3 regions of the Bradyrhizobium sp. AC87j1 genome follow, and region 2 is predicted to be linked to each of the others. Evidence: predicted binding sites of a transcription regulator. Region 2 holds the regulator's gene; each other region holds the start of a gene.
The links. The regulator PhoB, encoded in region 2, activates phosphate uptake and scavenging genes when phosphate is short. The targets are predictions, from matches to a motif close to TGTCATNNANCTGTCAT.
Positions count from the first base shown of each region.

Region 1: the regulator PhoB is predicted to act here: its motif matches at 3,835-3,851, upstream of CV770_RS22875 (Orn/Lys/Arg family decarboxylase).
Region 3: the regulator PhoB is predicted to act here: its motif matches at 1,907-1,923, upstream of CV770_RS33885 (DUF2794 domain-containing protein).

Region 1 is NZ_PTFE01000046.1:41,190-47,045, reverse strand. It holds gene CV770_RS22890 ((2Fe-2S)-binding protein) at 86-571, shown strand; gene CV770_RS22885 (FAD binding domain-containing protein) at 568-1,584, shown strand; gene CV770_RS22880 (xanthine dehydrogenase family protein molybdopterin-binding subunit) at 1,592-3,796, shown strand; gene CV770_RS22875 (Orn/Lys/Arg family decarboxylase) at 3,897-5,856, shown strand, end outside.
Region 2 is NZ_PTFE01000033.1:60,093-65,948, reverse strand. It holds gene pstC (phosphate ABC transporter permease subunit PstC) at 1-96, shown strand, start outside; gene pstA (phosphate ABC transporter permease PstA) at 101-952, shown strand; gene pstB (phosphate ABC transporter ATP-binding protein PstB) at 949-1,767, shown strand; gene phoU (phosphate signaling complex protein PhoU) at 1,779-2,495, shown strand; gene phoB (phosphate regulon transcriptional regulator PhoB) at 2,519-3,226, shown strand; gene CV770_RS18830 (GcrA family cell cycle regulator) at 3,306-3,818, opposite strand; gene CV770_RS18825 (aspartate aminotransferase family protein) at 4,275-5,483, shown strand; gene argF (ornithine carbamoyltransferase) at 5,483-5,856, shown strand, end outside.
Region 3 is NZ_PTFE01000102.1:1,369-7,224, reverse strand. It holds gene CV770_RS33895 (Bax inhibitor-1/YccA family protein) at 1-542, shown strand, start outside; gene CV770_RS33890 (GNAT family N-acetyltransferase) at 833-1,363, shown strand; gene CV770_RS33885 (DUF2794 domain-containing protein) at 1,475-1,843, opposite strand; gene CV770_RS33880 (DUF1223 domain-containing protein) at 2,441-3,217, opposite strand; gene acnA (aconitate hydratase AcnA) at 3,453-5,856, opposite strand, start outside.

The DNA of each region.
Region 1 (5,856 bases), on a different contig from region 2:
GGGCGCTATCGGCCAGCGGCGGCAGCGCATTCTTGCGTCACTTCCACAATTTGCCTAGCTCGGCCTTTCCGCAAGGAATTAGGACATGGCCGACAGTACGATCCCCGAGCGCATTCTGATCAACCTCGTCGTCAATGGCGAAAGGCGCGCGCTTCAGGTCGTGCCGTGGACCACGCTTCTCGATGCGCTGCGTGACCGCCTGGAGTTGACCGGCACCAAGAAAGGCTGCGATCACGGCCAATGCGGCGCTTGCACCGTGCTGGTCGACGGAAGGCGGGTCAATTCCTGCCTGACCCTCGCGGTCATGAAGGATGGCGCCGAGATCACGACGATCGAAGGCTTGGCCAGGGACGGCACGTTGCATCCCCTGCAACAGGCCTTCATCGACCACGATGCCTTCCAGTGCGGCTATTGCACGCCGGGACAGATTTGCTCTGCCGCGGGCTTGTTGGCCGAAGGTCGGGCGCGCGATGCCGACGAGATCCGGGAGTTGATGAGCGGAAATCTCTGCCGCTGCGGCGCATATCCCAACATCGTGGCTGCGATCGAGCAGGCAATGAGCCGGTCATGAATAATTTTCAGTATTCCCGCGCCAACGATGTCGCCGACGCGATCCGCCTTCTGGCCGCCGATCCTGGCGCAAAACTGGTTGCCGGCGGGACCAATCTGATCGACCTGATGAAGGAGAACGTCGAACGCCCCTCGCGGCTGATCGACATCTCCCGCCTGCCGCTCCGCAACGTCGAGGAGACACCCGATCAGGGGCTGCGCATCGGTGCCCTGGTGCCGAATTCGGACCTCGCTTACCATCCGTTGATCGAGCAGCGCTATCCCCTGCTCGCCAGCGCCATCCTCGCCGGCGCCTCCGCGCAATTGCGCAACATGGCTTCGGTCGGCGGCAATCTGATGCAGCGAACGCGTTGCGCCTATTTCTATGATACGACCACCCCTTGTAACAAGCGAGAGCCCGGAAGCGGCTGCTCGGCGATCGACGGTCTCAACCGCAACCACGCGATCCTAGGCGCCAGCAATTCCTGCATCGCGACCAACCCATCCGACATGAGCGTGGCGCTGGCCGCGCTCGGCGCGCTGGTGCACATCGCAGGCCCTACCGGTGAGCGCACCATCGCGCTGACAGATTTCCATCGGCTTCCAGGCGACAAACCTCACGTCGATACCAATCTCAGCACCGGCGAGATCATCACCGCGATCGGGCTGCCGCCGCGCGGCTTTGCCCGGAACTACAGCTATCTGAAGATCCGTGACCGGCTGTCGTACGCCTTCGCCTTGGTCTCGGTCGCGGCTGCGCTCGAACTGGAGGGCAACGCGATCAGCGAAGCGCGCCTGGCACTCGGCGGTGTGGCTCACAAGCCGTGGCGCAGGCTCGAAGCTGAAGCGGCGTTGCGCGGCCAGGCGGCAACGCCGGATCATTTTGGACGCGCTGCCGATCTGCTGCTGGAGGGAGCGGTCGCTGGTTCGCACAACGGCTTCAAGCTCGAACTCGCACGCCGGGCCGTCGTACGTACGCTGATGCAGGCCGCAAGCGGCACACCACAATCACAAGCTCACAAGAAGATCGCGTGAGGGACCGATGAACGGCTATGTCGGAACACCAACGTCCCGCGTCGATGGCCGGGCCAAAGTCACTGGCGCCGCCAAATATGCCGGCGAATTCGCGGCAGACGGCCTCCTCCATGGCTTCATCGTCGATGCCACGGTTCCGCGCGGGCGCATTGCTCGGCTCGACACCAGCGACGCGCTGAAGGTGAAGGGCGTGGTCGACGTGCTCACGCACGCGCATCGCGTGGCCCTCGCCGACAAGGATGAGGCCTGGAAGGACGAGGTGGCGCCGGGGAAGGGTTCACCCTTCCGCCCGCTTTATGACGACAGGGTCAAGTTCAACGGTCAGCCAATCGCGCTCGTCATCGCGGAGGACTGGGAAACTGCCAAATTCGCGGCAACGCGCGTGCGTGTCGAATACGAGCAGGAGGCGTTTGCGACCGATCTCGAAACCGAACGCGGCACATCCGCCAAGGTGGACCAGCCGCACAAGCCGCGCGGCGACGCCGCAGCGGCGCTGGCTGGGGCAGCGGTTCGCCATGAGGCCGACTACGTCCTCCCGACCGAGCACCACAACCCGATGGAGCTCTATGCGACGACAGCGGTCTGGGACGGCAGCGGCAGCCTCACGGTCTACGACAAGACGCAGGGCGTCCAGAACGTCCATAAATATCTCTGCGGCGTGTTCGACATGAAGCCGGAGGACATCCGCGTGGTCTCGCCCTATGTCGGCGGCGCCTTCGGCTCCGGCCTGCGGCCGCAGCACCAGGTGGTGCTGGCAACGCTTGCCGCCCTCGCGCTGAAGCGATCCGTTCGTGTCGTATTGACGCGGCAGCAGATGTATGGGCTCGGCTACCGGCCGATGACCATCGAGCGCGTCGCGCTCGGCGCAAAGTCGGACGGCACGCTCGATGCGGTCACGCACGAAGCCATTGCCGTCACCTCGCGCTACGAGGATTTCTCACGCAATGACACCGGCTGGGCGGAGCAGCTCTACAAGAGCCCCAACAGTCGCCTCTCCCACAAGCTCGTCCACCTCGACGTCGCCACCCCCTGCGACATGCGTGCGCCGGGCGCGGCAACGGGCGTCTGCGCACTCGAATGCGCCATGGACGAGCTGGCCGTCGCGCTCAAGCTCGATCCGATCGAGCTGCGCCTGAAGTGCTACTCGGATCGCGACCAGAGCGAAGACCTGCCTTTCACCAGCAAGCAGCTGCGCGAATGTTACGCCCGTGGCGCGGAAGCCTTCGGCTGGGCCCGCCGCAATCCCGCGCCGCGTGCGATGCGCGATGGCAAGGACCTGGTCGGCTGGGGCATGGCGACAGGGGTGTGGGAGGCGCTGCAGATGCCGGTCGCCGTGCGCATCGTGCTGACCGCCAACGGCCACGCCGAGGTATCCTGCGCCGCGTCCGATATCGGCACCGGCACCTACACCATCATGGCGCAGGTCGCGGCCGACGCCCTCGGGCTGCCGATCGGGAATATCGACGTGAAGCTTGCCGATTCAACCCTGCCCCAAGCGCCCGTCGAGGGCGGCTCCTGGATGGCCGCTTCGAGCGCACATGCGGTCTTGGGAGCGGCCGAGGACATTCGCCAGGAGCTCGCGCGTCTGGCCAAGGCGATACCTGACTCGCCACTTGGCGGCCTCAATGCATCCGAAATGGTTCTTGTTGACGGCACGATTTCCAAGGCCGGCGACAAGAGCCGCGCCGTCGCGATCGCCGATGCGATGCGTCACGGCAAGCTCGAGCGGATCGAGAAGCAGAAGCTCAACCAGTTCGCGGAGGACAAGTCGCACGCCCGCAACACGCATTCGGCTGTCTTCGCCGAGGTGAAGGTCGACGAGGAACTCGGCGTCATTCGGGTCACGCGAGTCGTGAGCGCCGTCGCGGCCGGGCGGATCCTGAATACCAAGACAGGCCGCAGCCAGATCATGGGCAGCGTGGTCTGGGGGATCGGAATGGCGCTGCACGAGGAGACGGTGATGGACCACCACTTCGGCCGCATCATGAACGCGAACATCGCCGAGTACCACATCCCGGTGAATGCCGATATTCACGACATCGACGTCATCTTCGTCGACGAGCCGGACGACCGAATCAACAAGCTCGGCGTCAAGGGTCTCGGCGAGATCGGCATCGTGGGCGTGCCTGCGGCAATCGCGAACGCCGTCTATCATGCCACCGGCAAGCGTGTCCGGCACTTCCCGATCACGCTGGACAAGCTGCTCGGCTGACCTGCCTTGTCATCCGAGCCATGCTTGGATCGGGCCAGTGTCATCCAGCTGTCATCGAATGTGTCGATGAGCTGTGTCTCTGGCACATTCAGGACCCGACATGGACTATTTCAAGCGCTTCAACTTCCTGTTCGCCGCACCAGTGTTCGACGCCGACGATCTCGAAGGCGTCCGCTTCAACCAGATCATCGAGGAGATCCAGCGTTCCGGCTTCGAGGTGGTCCGGGCCCGCAAGCTCGAGGATGCCGAGATGGCGGTGCAGACCGATGCCGCGATCGGCTGCATGGTGGTGGACTGGGGCAAGAAGGGCCTGGAGGGCAAGACCTCGGCGCTGATCAACCTGATGCGCCGCCGCGGCCTCGATTTCCCGATCATCCTCCTGATCCGGCGCAAGCGCTTCGAGGACCTGCCGGTCGAGGTGCTCGATTTCATCGACGGGTATGTCTTCCTGTCCGAGGAGACGCCGACCTTCATCGCCAAGAATCTGATCAGCCGGCTCAAGCAATATGCCGAAACGCTGAAGACGCCGTTCTTCGGCGCCCTGGTCGACTATGCAGAGGAAGGCAACCAGCTCTGGACCTGCCCGGGGCACAATGGCGGCGTGTTCTACAACCGCAGCCCGATCGGCCGGGTCTTCGTCGAGCACCTCGGCGAATCCGTGTTCCGCGACGACCTCGACAATTCCGTGCTCGATCTCGGCGACCTCCTCACCCATGAAGGGCCGGCGCTGAAGGCGCAGAAGGAAGCCGCGCAGATTTTTGGCGCGGAGAAGACCTATTTTGTGCTCAACGGCACCTCGACCTCGAACAAGGTCGCACTCGGCGCCCTCGTCACCGACGGCGACCTCGTGCTGTTCGACCGCAACAACCACAAGGCCGCCCATCACGGCGCCCTGATGATCAACGGCGGCGTCCCGGTTTACGTGCCGACCATCCGCAACGCCTGGGGCCTGATCGGCCCGATGCGCTGGGACGTGCTGGACGAGAAAACCTTGCGCGAGGCGATCCGCAATCACCCACTGGTCACGGACAAGGATGCCTGGCGCAAGGAGCGGCCGTTCCGCGTCGCCGTCGTCGAACAGTGCACCTATGACGGGACGATCCACAGCGCCGAGATGATCCTGAATCGCATCGGCCATCTCTGCGAGTACATCCTTTTCGACGAGGCCTGGGCCGGCTTCATGAAATTCCACCCGCTCTATGCCGGCCGCTTCGCCATGGGGCTGGCGAACCTTCCGCCGGAAGCACCGGGCATCATCGCGACGCAATCGACCCACAAGCAGCTTGCGAGCTTTTCGCAGGCCTCACAGATCCACATCAAGGACCGCCACATCCGCGGCCAGAAGCGGCGCGTCGAGCACCGCCGCTTCAACGAGAGCTTCATGCAGCACGCCTCCACCTCGCCCTTCTATCCGCTGTTCGCCTCGCTCGACGTCGGCGCCCAGATGATGAAGGGCCGCTCGGGCGAAGTGCTGTGGGACGACACGATCCGCCTCGGCATCGAGCTGCGCAAGAAGATCCGCGCGATGCGCAGGGAGTTCGAGGAGAAGGAGCAGAACGCCGATCGGCGCTGGTTCTTCGAACCCTTCGTTCCCGACCGCGTCGCCATTCCCGATGTCGGCCGCCCCGGCGCCGCCCACAACGTCGCCTGGGAAACCCTCTCCACCGATGAGCTCGCCACCAACGCCGCGCTGTGGCAGCTCTCGCCCGACACCAACTGGCACGGCTTCCCCGGCATGGCCGAAGGCTTTGCCATGACCGATCCGAACAAGCTGACGCTGCTCACCCCCGGCTTCGACCGCTCCGGTGCCTATGCCGAGCACGGCATCCCCGCCCCCGTCGTGGCGCAATATCTGCGCGAGAACCGCATCGTCCCCGAGAAGAACGACCTCAACTCCCTGCTCTTCCTGCTCACCCCCGGCGTCGAAGCGAGCAAGGCCGGCACGCTGATCTCCGGCCTCGTCGCCTTCAAGCGGCTCCACGATGACAATGCGCTGCTGTCCGACGTCATTCCGGAGTTCTACCAGCGGCGGCAGGCGCGCTATGCCGGCGTGCGCTTAC
Region 2 (5,856 bases):
ATCCTGCTCGGTCTCTTGCTGTTCGTGCTGACGTTCTTCGTGCTGGCCGCAGCGCGGCTGATGCTGATGCGGCTGGACAAGAAGGCGGGGAAGTAACGTCATGGCGCTCAATCCGATCTATTCGCGTCGTCGCCGCAAGGACATCGTCATCCGCGGGCTCTGCTTCGCCGCGGCCGCCTTCGGCGTCACCTGGCTCGCGCTGATCCTGATCACGCTGCTCTTCAACGGCCTGGCCGGCCTCAATCTTGAGATCTTCGTCGCGGATACGCCGCCGCCGGGTTCGACCGAAGGCGGCCTGCGCAACGCGATCGTCGGTTCGATCATCATGACGTTGATCGGCGTCGGCATCGGCGCCCCGCTCGGCCTGTTCGCCGGCACCTACCTTGCCGAATACGGCCGCAACGACCGGCTGACCTCGGTGATCCGCTTCATCAACGACATCCTGCTCTCGGCGCCCTCGATCATCATCGGCCTGTTCATCTATGGCGCGGTGGTGGTGCCGATGCGTGGCTTCTCCGCGATCGCGGGCGCGCTCGCGCTCGCCGTCATCGTGATCCCGGTCGTGCTGCGCACCACCGAGGACATGCTGCTGCTGGTGCCGAACCCGCTGCGCGAGGCGGCCTCGGCGCTCGGCCTGCCGCGCTCGCTGGTGATCAAGCGGATCGCCTATCGTGCGGCCCGGTCGGGCCTCATCACCGGCGTGCTGCTCGCCACCGCCCGCGTCGCCGGCGAAACCGCGCCGCTGCTCTTCACGGCGCTGTCGAACCAGTTCTTCAGCCTCGGCCTGAACAAGACGATGGCCAACCTGCCGGTCACCATCAACAACTTCGTCCAGAGCCCCTACGCCTATTGGAAGCAGCTGGCCTGGAGCGGCGCGCTGCTGATCACGCTCACCGTGCTTGCCCTGAACATTGGCGCGCGCATCCTCGGCGCCGAGAGGACTGCAAAATGACCGACCTGTCCGTATCCATGAGTTCCAACGCTCATCTGGCCTCGCAGCCGCTGCCGGAAGCCCCGGCCAAGGTGACGGTGCGCAATCTCAATTTCTATTACGGCGAGCACCACGCGCTGAAGAACATCAACCTGACGCTGGGTGCCAACCGCGTCACGGCGTTCATCGGCCCGTCGGGCTGCGGCAAGTCGACCCTGCTGCGCATCTTCAACCGGATGTACGACCTCTATCCGGGCCAGCGTGCCACCGGCCAGCTCATGCTCGACCAGACCAACATCCTCGACCCCAGGCTCGACCTCAATCTGCTGCGCGCCCGGGTCGGCATGGTGTTCCAGAAGCCGACGCCGTTCCCGATGACGATCTACGAGAACATCGCCTTCGGCATCCGCCTCTACGAGAAGATCTCGAAGTCCGAGATGGACGACCGCGTCGAGAAGGCGCTGCGCGGCGGCGCGCTGTGGAACGAGGTCAAGGACAAGCTCAACGCCTCCGGCCTGTCGCTCTCTGGCGGCCAGCAGCAGCGCCTGTGCATCGCCCGCACCGTCGCGGTGCGCCCCGAAGTGATTTTGTTCGACGAGCCCTGCTCGGCGCTCGACCCGATCTCGACCGCCAAGGTCGAGGAGCTGATCCAGGAACTGTCCGAGAACTACACGATCGCGATCGTCACCCATAACATGCAGCAGGCGGCGCGCGTCTCCGACAAGACCGCCTTCATGTATCTCGGCGAGCTGATCGAATTCGACGACACCAGCAAGATCTTCACGTCGCCGAGCGACCGGCGCACGCAGGATTACATCACCGGCCGGTTCGGCTGAGGAGACGCGACATGGGTACTGAACATACCGCAAAAGCTTTCGACACCGACCTCCAGGAGCTCACCCGCCTGGTCGCCGAGATGGGCGGCATCGCCGAGCGCATGATCGTCGATTCCGTCGGCGCGCTGATCCGCCGCGACGTCGCGCTCGGCCAGCGCGTCGTCACCATCGACGCCGAGCTCGACGCGCTGCAGAAGCGCATCGAGGAACGCGCGGTGCTCACCATCGCCCGCCGCCAGCCGATGGCGGTGGATTTGCGCGAGATCGTCGGCGCCATGCGCGTTGCGACCGATCTCGAGCGCATCGGCGACCTCGCCAAGAACATGGGCAAGCGCGTCGCCGCGCTGGAGACCGACTTCCATCCGCTGAAACTCTTCCGCGGCCTGGAGCACATGACCGACCTCGTGCAGCAGCAGGTCAAGTCGGTGCTGGACGCCTATGCCGCACATGATCTGCCGGCGGCGATGGCGGTGTGGAAGGGCGACGAGGAAGTCGACGCAATCTGCACCTCGCTGTTCCGCGAGCTCCTCACCTACATGATGGAGGATCCGCGCAACATCTCGTTCTGCATCCATCTGATGTTCTGCGCCAAGAACATCGAGCGGATCGGCGACCACGCCACCAACATCGCCGAGACCGTGTTCTACATGATCGAGGGCCAGGCGATCACCGACAAGCGGCCGAAGGGCGACATGACCACCTTCGCCACGACGGTCCCGAATACCTGAAGACTTGAAGGAGCGACGACCCGATGGGCGCACGCATTATGGTGGTTGAGGACGAGGAAGCTCTCACCGAGCTGCTTCGCTACAACCTCGAAGGCGACGGCTATGACGTCGAGACGGTCATGCGCGGCGACGACGCCGACACCCGCCTCAAGGAACACATCCCGGACCTGATCGTGCTCGACTGGATGCTGCCGGGCCTGTCAGGCATCGAGCTGTGCCGCCGCCTGCGCACGCGGCCCGACACCAAGCAGCTGCCGATCATCATGCTCACCGCGCGCGGCGAGGAGAGCGAGCGGGTGCGGGGACTTGCGACCGGCGCCGACGACTACATCGTCAAGCCGTTCTCGGTGCCGGAGCTTTTGGCGCGCGTGAAAGGCCTGCTGCGCCGCGCCAGTCCTGAGCGGCTCGCGACGGTGCTGGCCTATGGCGACATCGAGCTCGACCGCGACAAGCGCCGCGTGGCGCGCTCGGGCCGGCCGATCGATCTCGGTCCGACCGAATATCGCCTGCTGGAGTTCTTCCTGGAGCATCCCGGCCGCGTGTTCTCGCGCGAGCAACTGCTCGACAGCGTCTGGGGCCGCGACATCTACATCGACGAGCGCACCGTCGACGTCCATATCGGCCGCCTGCGCAAGCTGCTCAATCTCGGCCGCGAGCAGGACCCGATCCGCACCGTCCGCGGCGCCGGCTACGCGCTCGACGATCGCTTCGCGAAGGCGGAGCAGACGTAAGGTTTGCTCGCGATAAGCCAACAAAAAAGCGCGCCGGCCAGCGCGCTTTTCTTTGTCTCAATGTCGCCTGAGGCCGTGCTCAGCGCGGGCCCGGCTTTGCCGGGGCGCGACGGCGATCCGCCGCCGGCTGATACGCCACGCGCGAGTGCTGGGCGCAGTAGGGCAGGCCGGACAGCGCCTTGCCGCCGCAGAAGAAGAAATCCGGGCTCGAGGGATCGCCGACCGGCCAGTGGCAGGTCGCCTCGTTCAGCTCGAGCAGCGACAGCCGCTGGCTCATCGGCACCACGTTGTCGTAGGTGACCGGTTCAGCCTCCACCTCGACCTCGAAGGCCTGTGCCAGCGCGGTGTTGCCGCGCGCGATGGGGCGGGTCACCCGCATCAAGTGCTGCGCGGGACGCGCCTTGCGCGGCCGGGGCGCTGCCGATGAAGGGCTCTTGGCGCGGCCGGACAGACCGAGCCTGTGCACTTTGCCGATCACGGCATTGCGGGTCACATTGCCGAGCTCAGCTGCGATCTGGCTGGCCGAAAGTCCGGCCTCCCAGAGCTTTTTCAGCTGCTCGACGCGATCGTCGGACCAGGTCAAAACCGTCATTGCACCCTTTCCCTCGCTACGCGCCAGCCATCCTGGGGCCTCGCAGCGATTGCCTAAGCCTTCAAAAACCCGTGCCGCCAGAATCCCTTAAGGCTCGCCGGGCGCGTGACTGACGCCCGAACGCTTACGCCGGTACATGAGGACTCTTGAGATCAGAACCGCTGCACGAGATGTCGTATCTGACAATCCAAACGCTACAATATGGCGTGACTCCCGCGCAAGAGTCCGCCGACTCGCTTCCACATGTTCCGTGGTGAAAACCCGCAAAATCGGCACCGCAAGACTACGGATTCAGCGTTTCCCGAGGCTTTCCGGGCGGCATTGACACCCGTCTTGCCAAGCATAAGATAGTCCCGCGTGCCGCCCTTAAAAGGCGGCACGTTTCGTTTTCCGGGCCGGTCGATGGTGCGTTGCGCAATGCACGCGTCACACCGTCCTCAACATTCAAGTGACATCATGACTAACAGCGCAGCGCCGCATTTGCTCCCCGTTTTCGCCAGAGCCGACCTCGGCTTCGAGCGCGGCGAAGGCTGCTGGCTGATCGCGACCAATGGCGATCGCTATCTCGATTTCACCTCGGGCGTGGCTGTGAATGCGCTCGGCCATTGCCACCCGCATCTGATCAAGGCGCTGCAGGAGCAGGCGACGAAGCTCTGGCACATGTCGAACCTGTTCCAGAGCCCGGATGGCGAGAAGCTCGCCAACCGGCTTTGCAACGAGAGCTTTGCGGACTTCGTGTTCTTCTGCAATTCGGGCGCCGAAGCGCTGGAGGGTGTGATCAAGCTGGTCCGCCATCATCACTTCTCCAAGGGGCATCCGGAACGTTATCGCATCATCACCTTCGAAGGCGCCTTCCACGGCCGCACCCTGGCAACGCTCGCCGCGACTGGCTCTGCAAAATATCTCGAAGGCTTCGGCCCGCCCATGGAAGGCTTCGACCAGGTGCCGCACGGCGATATCGAGGCCGTCAAGAAGGCGATCGGCCCGCACACCGCCGGCATCCTGATCGAGCCGATCCAGGGCGAGGGCGGCGTGCGCTCGGCAACGCCGACCTTCCTCAAGGCGTTGCGCCAGCTTTGCGACGAGAAGGGCCTGCTGCTCGCCTTCGACGAGGTGCAGACCGGCATGGGCCGCGCCGGCGATCTGTTCGCCTATCGGCGCACCGGCGTCACACCTGACGTGATGTCGCTGGCGAAGGCGCTCGGCGGCGGCTTCCCGATCGGCGCTGTGCTGGCGACCGCGGATGCGGCGGCCGGCATGGGGCCCGGCTCGCACGGCTCGACCTTCGGCGGCAATCCGCTGGCGATCTCCGCGGCCAATGCGGTGCTCGACGTCATGCTCAAGCCCGGCTTCTTCGACCACGTGCAGAAGATGTCGCTGCTGCTGAAGCAGAAGCTCGCCTCCGTGATCGACCGTCATGGCGATGTCGTCAGCGAAGTGCGCGGCGAGGGCCTCCTGATCGGCATCAAGGCCGTGGTGCCCTCCGGCGATCTCGTCGCGGCACTGCGCAATGAAAAACTGCTCACGGTGGGTGCCGGCGACAATGTCGTGCGTTTCCTGCCGCCGCTGATCGTGACCGAAGCCGAGATCGAGGACAGCGTCGGGCGGCTCGAGCGCGCCTGCGCCGCAATCTCGTCCAGCCAGACCAAGCGGGCGGCAGGCTGATGAGCAAGTCCCCGAAGCACTTCCTCGATATCAACGAGCTGCCGCTGTCGGAGCTCAAGACCATGCTCGCGGCGTCCTCCGCCATGAAGGCGAAGCAGAAGGCGCAGCAGCCGGTCAGGCCGCTCGAAGGCAAGACGCTGGCGATGATTTTCGAGCGCCCGTCGACCCGGACACGCGTGTCGTTCGACGTCGCGATGCGTCAGCTCGGCGGCGAGCCCATCATGCTCACCGGTGCCGAGATGCAGCTCGGCCGCGGCGAGACCATCGCCGACACCGCGCGCGTGCTGTCGCGCTATGTCGATGCCATCATGATCCGTATCCTCAACCACGATGCGCTGCTGGAGCTTGCGGCCAACGCCACCGTGCCCGTCAT
Region 3 (5,856 bases), on a different contig from region 2:
GCCCGCTGAAATGGCTGTTCATGCTCGCGCCGCTCGCCATGGTGTTCGTGATCTCGGCGGGCATCAACCGTCTGGCTCCCTCGACCGCCCAGATCCTGTTCTGGGTGTTCGCGGCGCTGATGGGTATCTCGCTGTCGTCGATCTTCCTGGTGTTCACGCACACCTCGATCGTGCGGGTGTTCTTCATCACCGCGGCCACCTTCGGTGCGCTGAGCCTCTACGGCTACACCACCAAGCGTGACCTGACCGGCATGGGCTCGTTCCTGTTCATGGGCCTGATCGGCATCATCATCGCGAGCCTGGTGAATCTGTTCCTGGCGAGCTCGATGCTGCAGTTCATCGTGTCGGTGGTCGGCGTGCTGGTGTTCGCGGGCCTCACCGCCTGGGATACCCAGCGGCTGAAGAACGACTACATCTACGGCTATGCCTCGGCCGGCGGTGACATCGCAGAGCGTGCGGCCATCACCGGCGCCCTGTCGCTGTATCTGAACTTCATCAACCTGTTCACGCTGCTGCTGCAGCTCCTCGGCCAGCGCGACTAAGCGATAGGCCAGGACGAACGGACACGAACCCCGGCCGAAAGGCCGGGGTTTTTGCTTGGGCGCGGGGTGGCGCCCGTAGCCCGGATGGAGCGTAGCGCAATCCGGGACAGTCCTTATCCGGGCTACAAGGCCACGAGTGCCGCCTCTCCCCCCGTCATTGCGGGCGCAGCGAAGCAATCCAGAGTCCCTCCGCGGATGCATTTCTGGATTGCTTCGCTGCGCCCGCAATGACGGGTGTGGCAACACCGTTGCCCCTTTCAGCGGAAGCGGGAAGGCTCTAATCTTCCGCCATGTCCGCACCTGAAATCAGGCCTGCAACCGAGGCCGACCTTCCCGCCATCACCGCCATCTACCAGCAGGCCGTCCGCGAGGGCACCGCGACGTTCGAGCTGGAACCGCCTGACCTCGTGGAGATGACGCGCCGTTATCGCGCGCTGGTCGACGGCGGCTATCCCTATTTCGTCGCCATCCTCGACGGCCGCGTCGCCGGCTATGCCTATGCCGGCGCCTACCGCCCGCGCCCGGCCTACCGCTTCACGGTCGAGAACTCGATCTATCTCGATCCCTCCTTCCACCGCCGCGGTGTCGGCTCAAAGCTGCTGGAGCGGCTGGTCGCTGAATGCGAGGCGCGCGGCTTCCGCCAGATGATCGCGGTGATCGGCGATTCCGCCAATGCCGGCTCGATCGGCGTGCACACCAAGGGCGGCTTCAAGATGATCGGCACGCATCCCAATGTCGGGCTGAAATTCGGCCGCTGGCTTGATACGGTGATGATGCAGCGCGACCTCGGCGAGGGCGCGAAGACGGTGCCGGGGAAGTAGGGCTCGTAGGGTGGGCAAAGCGATAGCGTGCCCACCATATCCCGGCGATTGAGAAACGATGTGGGCACGGCGCTTTGCGCCTTTGCCCACCCTACGGCACCGGTCGTGCGGCTACACCACCGCCAGCTTCCGATCGATCACCAGCAGCACGCGCTCCAGCTCGTGGCCGCGGCGCAGGATCAGGCCCGTCGCCGAGATCACGCTGTACATGCCCTGCTTGCGCGCGAGCCGCGGATCCTTCTCGATGCGATAGATCGGTACTTCCGAGGCACGGCGATAGACCGAGAACACGGCGCGATCCCTCAGGAAGTCGATGGCATAGTCGCGCCATTCGCCGTCGGCGACCATGCGGCCGTAGAGATTGAGAATACGGTGCAGCTCTAGCCGGTTGAACGTCACCCGGCTCAGTTGCGTCGTCGCCGCGGCGGGGCGCGCCGCCGCGCGCTGCTCGCTCGGATCGGCATCCTCCGACAGACTCATGGAGCGCTTCCTCATCGCACGGCATGACCCGAATCCGCGAAGACCGTCCCCGGAACCTGGATCATGACAGCTGCATGATTGCGCCAACCGGCCACCGCCGCAAGGGGCTCCTGATTCAACCGGTCGAATCGGTTACGATTCGGGGCACACGCTATGGTGGAACTCCCTCGCGGCAAACCGTCACGGGATCGTTAGCAGGAATCATACTCTCGCCGCTTTTCCGCCTAGCGACTGCCGCCCTGCATTGCGAAAAGACTCACGTGCGTTGACCCGGTCCTTTCGGTTCCGGATTCCTCAGCCCCCAGCCCCCCGGGGTCGAACAGGATCGGGTCTGTACGCGCAACAAGGAGGGCCAACGCAAGTTGGTCCTTTTTTGTTTGTGTCGGGATGTTTCTGCTTCGGCGAAATTCTTCTCTCATCAGCGCCAACAGTCTCTCCCCTCATCCTGAAGGAGCCGCGCGTCCTTCGCGCGGCGTCTCGAAGGATCGAGGCCGAGCTGCGTGAGCGGGGCGATGCGAAGCATCGTCCGGTAGACGCGCGCAAGGGCGCGCTCCTCACCATGAGCGTGGCAGTGAGTACGACGCGAGAGAATTGAAATCAGTGCAGCGACGTGTAGGCCGCGCCCAGCATCGAGCCGGGCTTGTCGCGGCTGCCGTCCTGGACATAGACCACCGCGCCGTCGACGCCGTCGCGCGTGAGGTTCTCGATCGGCACCGTCCAGCTTTCCGAACGCCCGGTCCAGTCGCCGACCTTGAGCAGGCTGCGCACCACGTTGTGATAGGTGACCTGTTGTCCGCGATTCTCGCCGCGGGTGATTGCGATCGGGACCGACTTGGCGATCGAACAGATCCAGACCTCGCCATGCGAGACGGCCGGCTCGTTGCTCGCCGCCACCGACACGTTGATCTGCTTGCCCGCGAGCGACATCGTCACCGGCACGCTCATCACGCCGGTGCCCTTGTCGGTCTTGCCGATCGCGCTCTCGATGCCGGCACGATCGCTGCCGATGACATGGGTGGAGCCGTTGACCACAACCTGCGGCGTGTAGACTTCGCGGTCGCCGCGCATGCGCGAATAAGCACGCTGCCGTGCAGAGAAGCGCGAATCCGCCAGCGTATCCTTCCAGCCAAGATAGTCCCAATAATCGATCGGCATGCTCAGCGCGATGATCGACGGGTCTTTGGAGAGATCGCCGATGATCTGGTCGGCGGGCGGGCAGGAGGAGCAGCCCTGCGAGGTAAACAATTCGACAACGGCGCGGGGATCAGCCTCGGCAGGACGGATGACGGCGACGATCGCACAGATGCCGAGAGCTCCCGACCAGAGGGCACCGGACCAACGTGAAACCAGATGAGAAGCCGTCATTGTTGTCATGTCGAACGCCGCACACCATTGCTCGTGGAAAGGGAAATCTTATCGCCGGATGGTCACCGTAGTTTTACGGGGCGCGACACACCCGACCGCCCAGGCCAACCATCCGAAAGGAGGTTTTCCGCCGGGCGGGCCCATCTGGAGCATGCCGCAAACGCACGAAGGCGGCCTTGTGATAGGCCGCCTTCGTTTAACCTTCTACTCACGTCGCGGTGAGCCACCGTTCACAAATTCGCGCTTAGGCCGCGAGCTTGCGCAGCACGTAGTGCAGGATACCGCCGTTCCGGTAGTAGTCGAGCTCGTCCAGCGTATCGATGCGGCAGAGCAGCGAAACGCGCTGCAACGAACCGTCGCCCGAGACGATCTCCGCGGTCAGCTTCTGGCGCGGCTTGAGCTCGCCGACGAGGCCACGCAGCGTGACCTTCTCGTCGCCCTTGAGGCCGAGCGACGACCAGGAGGTGCCCTCCTCGAAGGTCAGCGGCAGCACGCCCATGCCGACCAGGTTGGAGCGATGGATGCGCTCGAAGCTCTGGCAGATCACGGCGCGCACGCCGAGCAGGCGGGTGCCCTTGGCGGCCCAGTCGCGCGAGGAGCCGTTGCCGTATTCGGCACCGGCGAACACCACCAGCGGCACCTGCTCCTGCTGATACTTCATCGCGGCGTCGTAGATCGACATCTGCTCGCCGTCGGGCCAGTGTTTTGTCAAACCGCCCTCAGGGATATTTCCATCCGCGCCCTTGAGCATAAAGTTCTTGATGCGGATGTTGGCGAAGGTGCCGCGCATCATCACTTCATGGTTGCCGCGACGCGTGCCGTATTGGTTGAAGTCGGCGGGACGCACCTGGTGCTCGCTGAGGTACTTGCCGGCGGGCGAGGTGAGCTTGATCGAACCGGCCGGCGAGATGTGGTCGGTGGTGATCTTGTCGCCGAACATGGCGAGGATGCGAGCCTCGACGATGTCGGTGACCGGCTCCGGCTCCTTCTTCATGCCGTCGAAATAAGGCGGGTTCTGCACATAGGTCGACGACATGTTCCAGCGATAGGTCTCGCTCTCGACCGTCTTGATCTTGCGCCAGTTGGTGTCGCCCTTGAACACGTCGGCATACTTCTTCTTGAAGATCGACGCGGTCACGAACTTCTTCATGAAGGCGTTGATCTCCTTGGTCGTCGGCCAGATGTCCTTGAGGTACACCGGCTTGCCGTCCTTGCCCTCGCCGAGCGGCTCCACCGCGAGGTTCTTGGTGACGCTGCCCGCGAGCGCGTGGGCGACGACCAGCGGCGGCGAGGCCAGGTAGTTCGCCTGCACGTCCGGCGAGACGCGGCCTTCGAAGTTGCGGTTACCTGAGAGCACGGCGGCGGCGACGATGCCGTTGTCGTTGATCGACTTCGAGATCTCCTCGGGCAGCGGACCGGAATTGCCGATGCAGGTGGTGCAGCCGAAGCCGACCAGGTTGAAGCCGACCTTGTCGAGATCCTTCTGCAGACCGGAATCGGCGAGATAGCCGGCGACGACCTGGCTGCCCGGGGCGAGCGAGGTCTTCACCCACGGTTTGGCCTTGAGGCCCTTCGCAGCGGCGTTGCGCGCCAGGAGGCCGGCGCCGATCAACACGCTCGGGTTCGAGGTGTTGGTGCAGGAGGTGATGGCGGCGATCACGACGTCGCCGTGGCCGATCTCGAAGTCCTTGCCTTCGACGGCGAAGCGCTTGCTGGGCTCCTCGGCCTTCTTGTACTCGGTGCCGAGCGCAAGCGAGAAGCCTTCGGCGACCGACGGCAGCGCGATGCGACCTTCGGGACGCTTCGGACCGGCCATCGACGGCACGACGTCGGCGAGATCGAGCGTCAGCGTTTCCGTGAACACCGGATCGGCCGACTTGGCGGTGCGGAACAGCCCTTGCGCCTTGGCATAGGCCTGCACCAGCGCGACGCGCGGCGCCGCGCGGCCGGAGGTCTTGAGATAGTCGATCGCGGCGGCGTCAACCGGGAAGAAGCCGCAGGTCGCGCCGTATTCGGGCGCCATGTTGGCGATGGTCGCCTTGTCGGCAACCGAGAGATTGTCGAGGCCCGGGCCGAAGAACTCGACGAACTTGCCGACGACGCCGAGCTTGCGCAGCATCTGCGTCACGGTGAGCACGAGGTCGGTCGCCGTGACGCCTTCCTTCATCGCGCCCTTCAGCTTGAAGCCGACGACGTTGGGCAGCAGCATCGACAGCGGCTGGCCGAGCATGCAGGCTTCCGCCTCGATGCCGCCGACGCCCCAGCCGAGCACGGCGAGACCGTTGACCATGGTGGTGTGGGAGTCGGTACCGACCAGCGAATCGGGATAGGCGACCTCGAAGGTGCCGGTCTTCTTGCCGACCGTCATCTTCTCCTTCTTGGTCCAGACCGTCTGGGAGAGATATTCGAGATTGACCTGGTGGCAGATGCCGGTGCCGGGCGGCACGACGGAGAAGTTCGAGAACGCCTTCTGGCCCCATTTCAGGAACTCGTAGCGCTCCTGGTTCTGCTTGTACTCTTCGGTGACGTTCTTGCCGAAGGCCTTGTTGTCGCCGAAGAAGTTCACGATCACGGAATGGTCGATGACGAGATCGACCGGCACCAGCGGATTGATCTTCTCGGCATCACCGCCGAGCTTCTGCATCGCG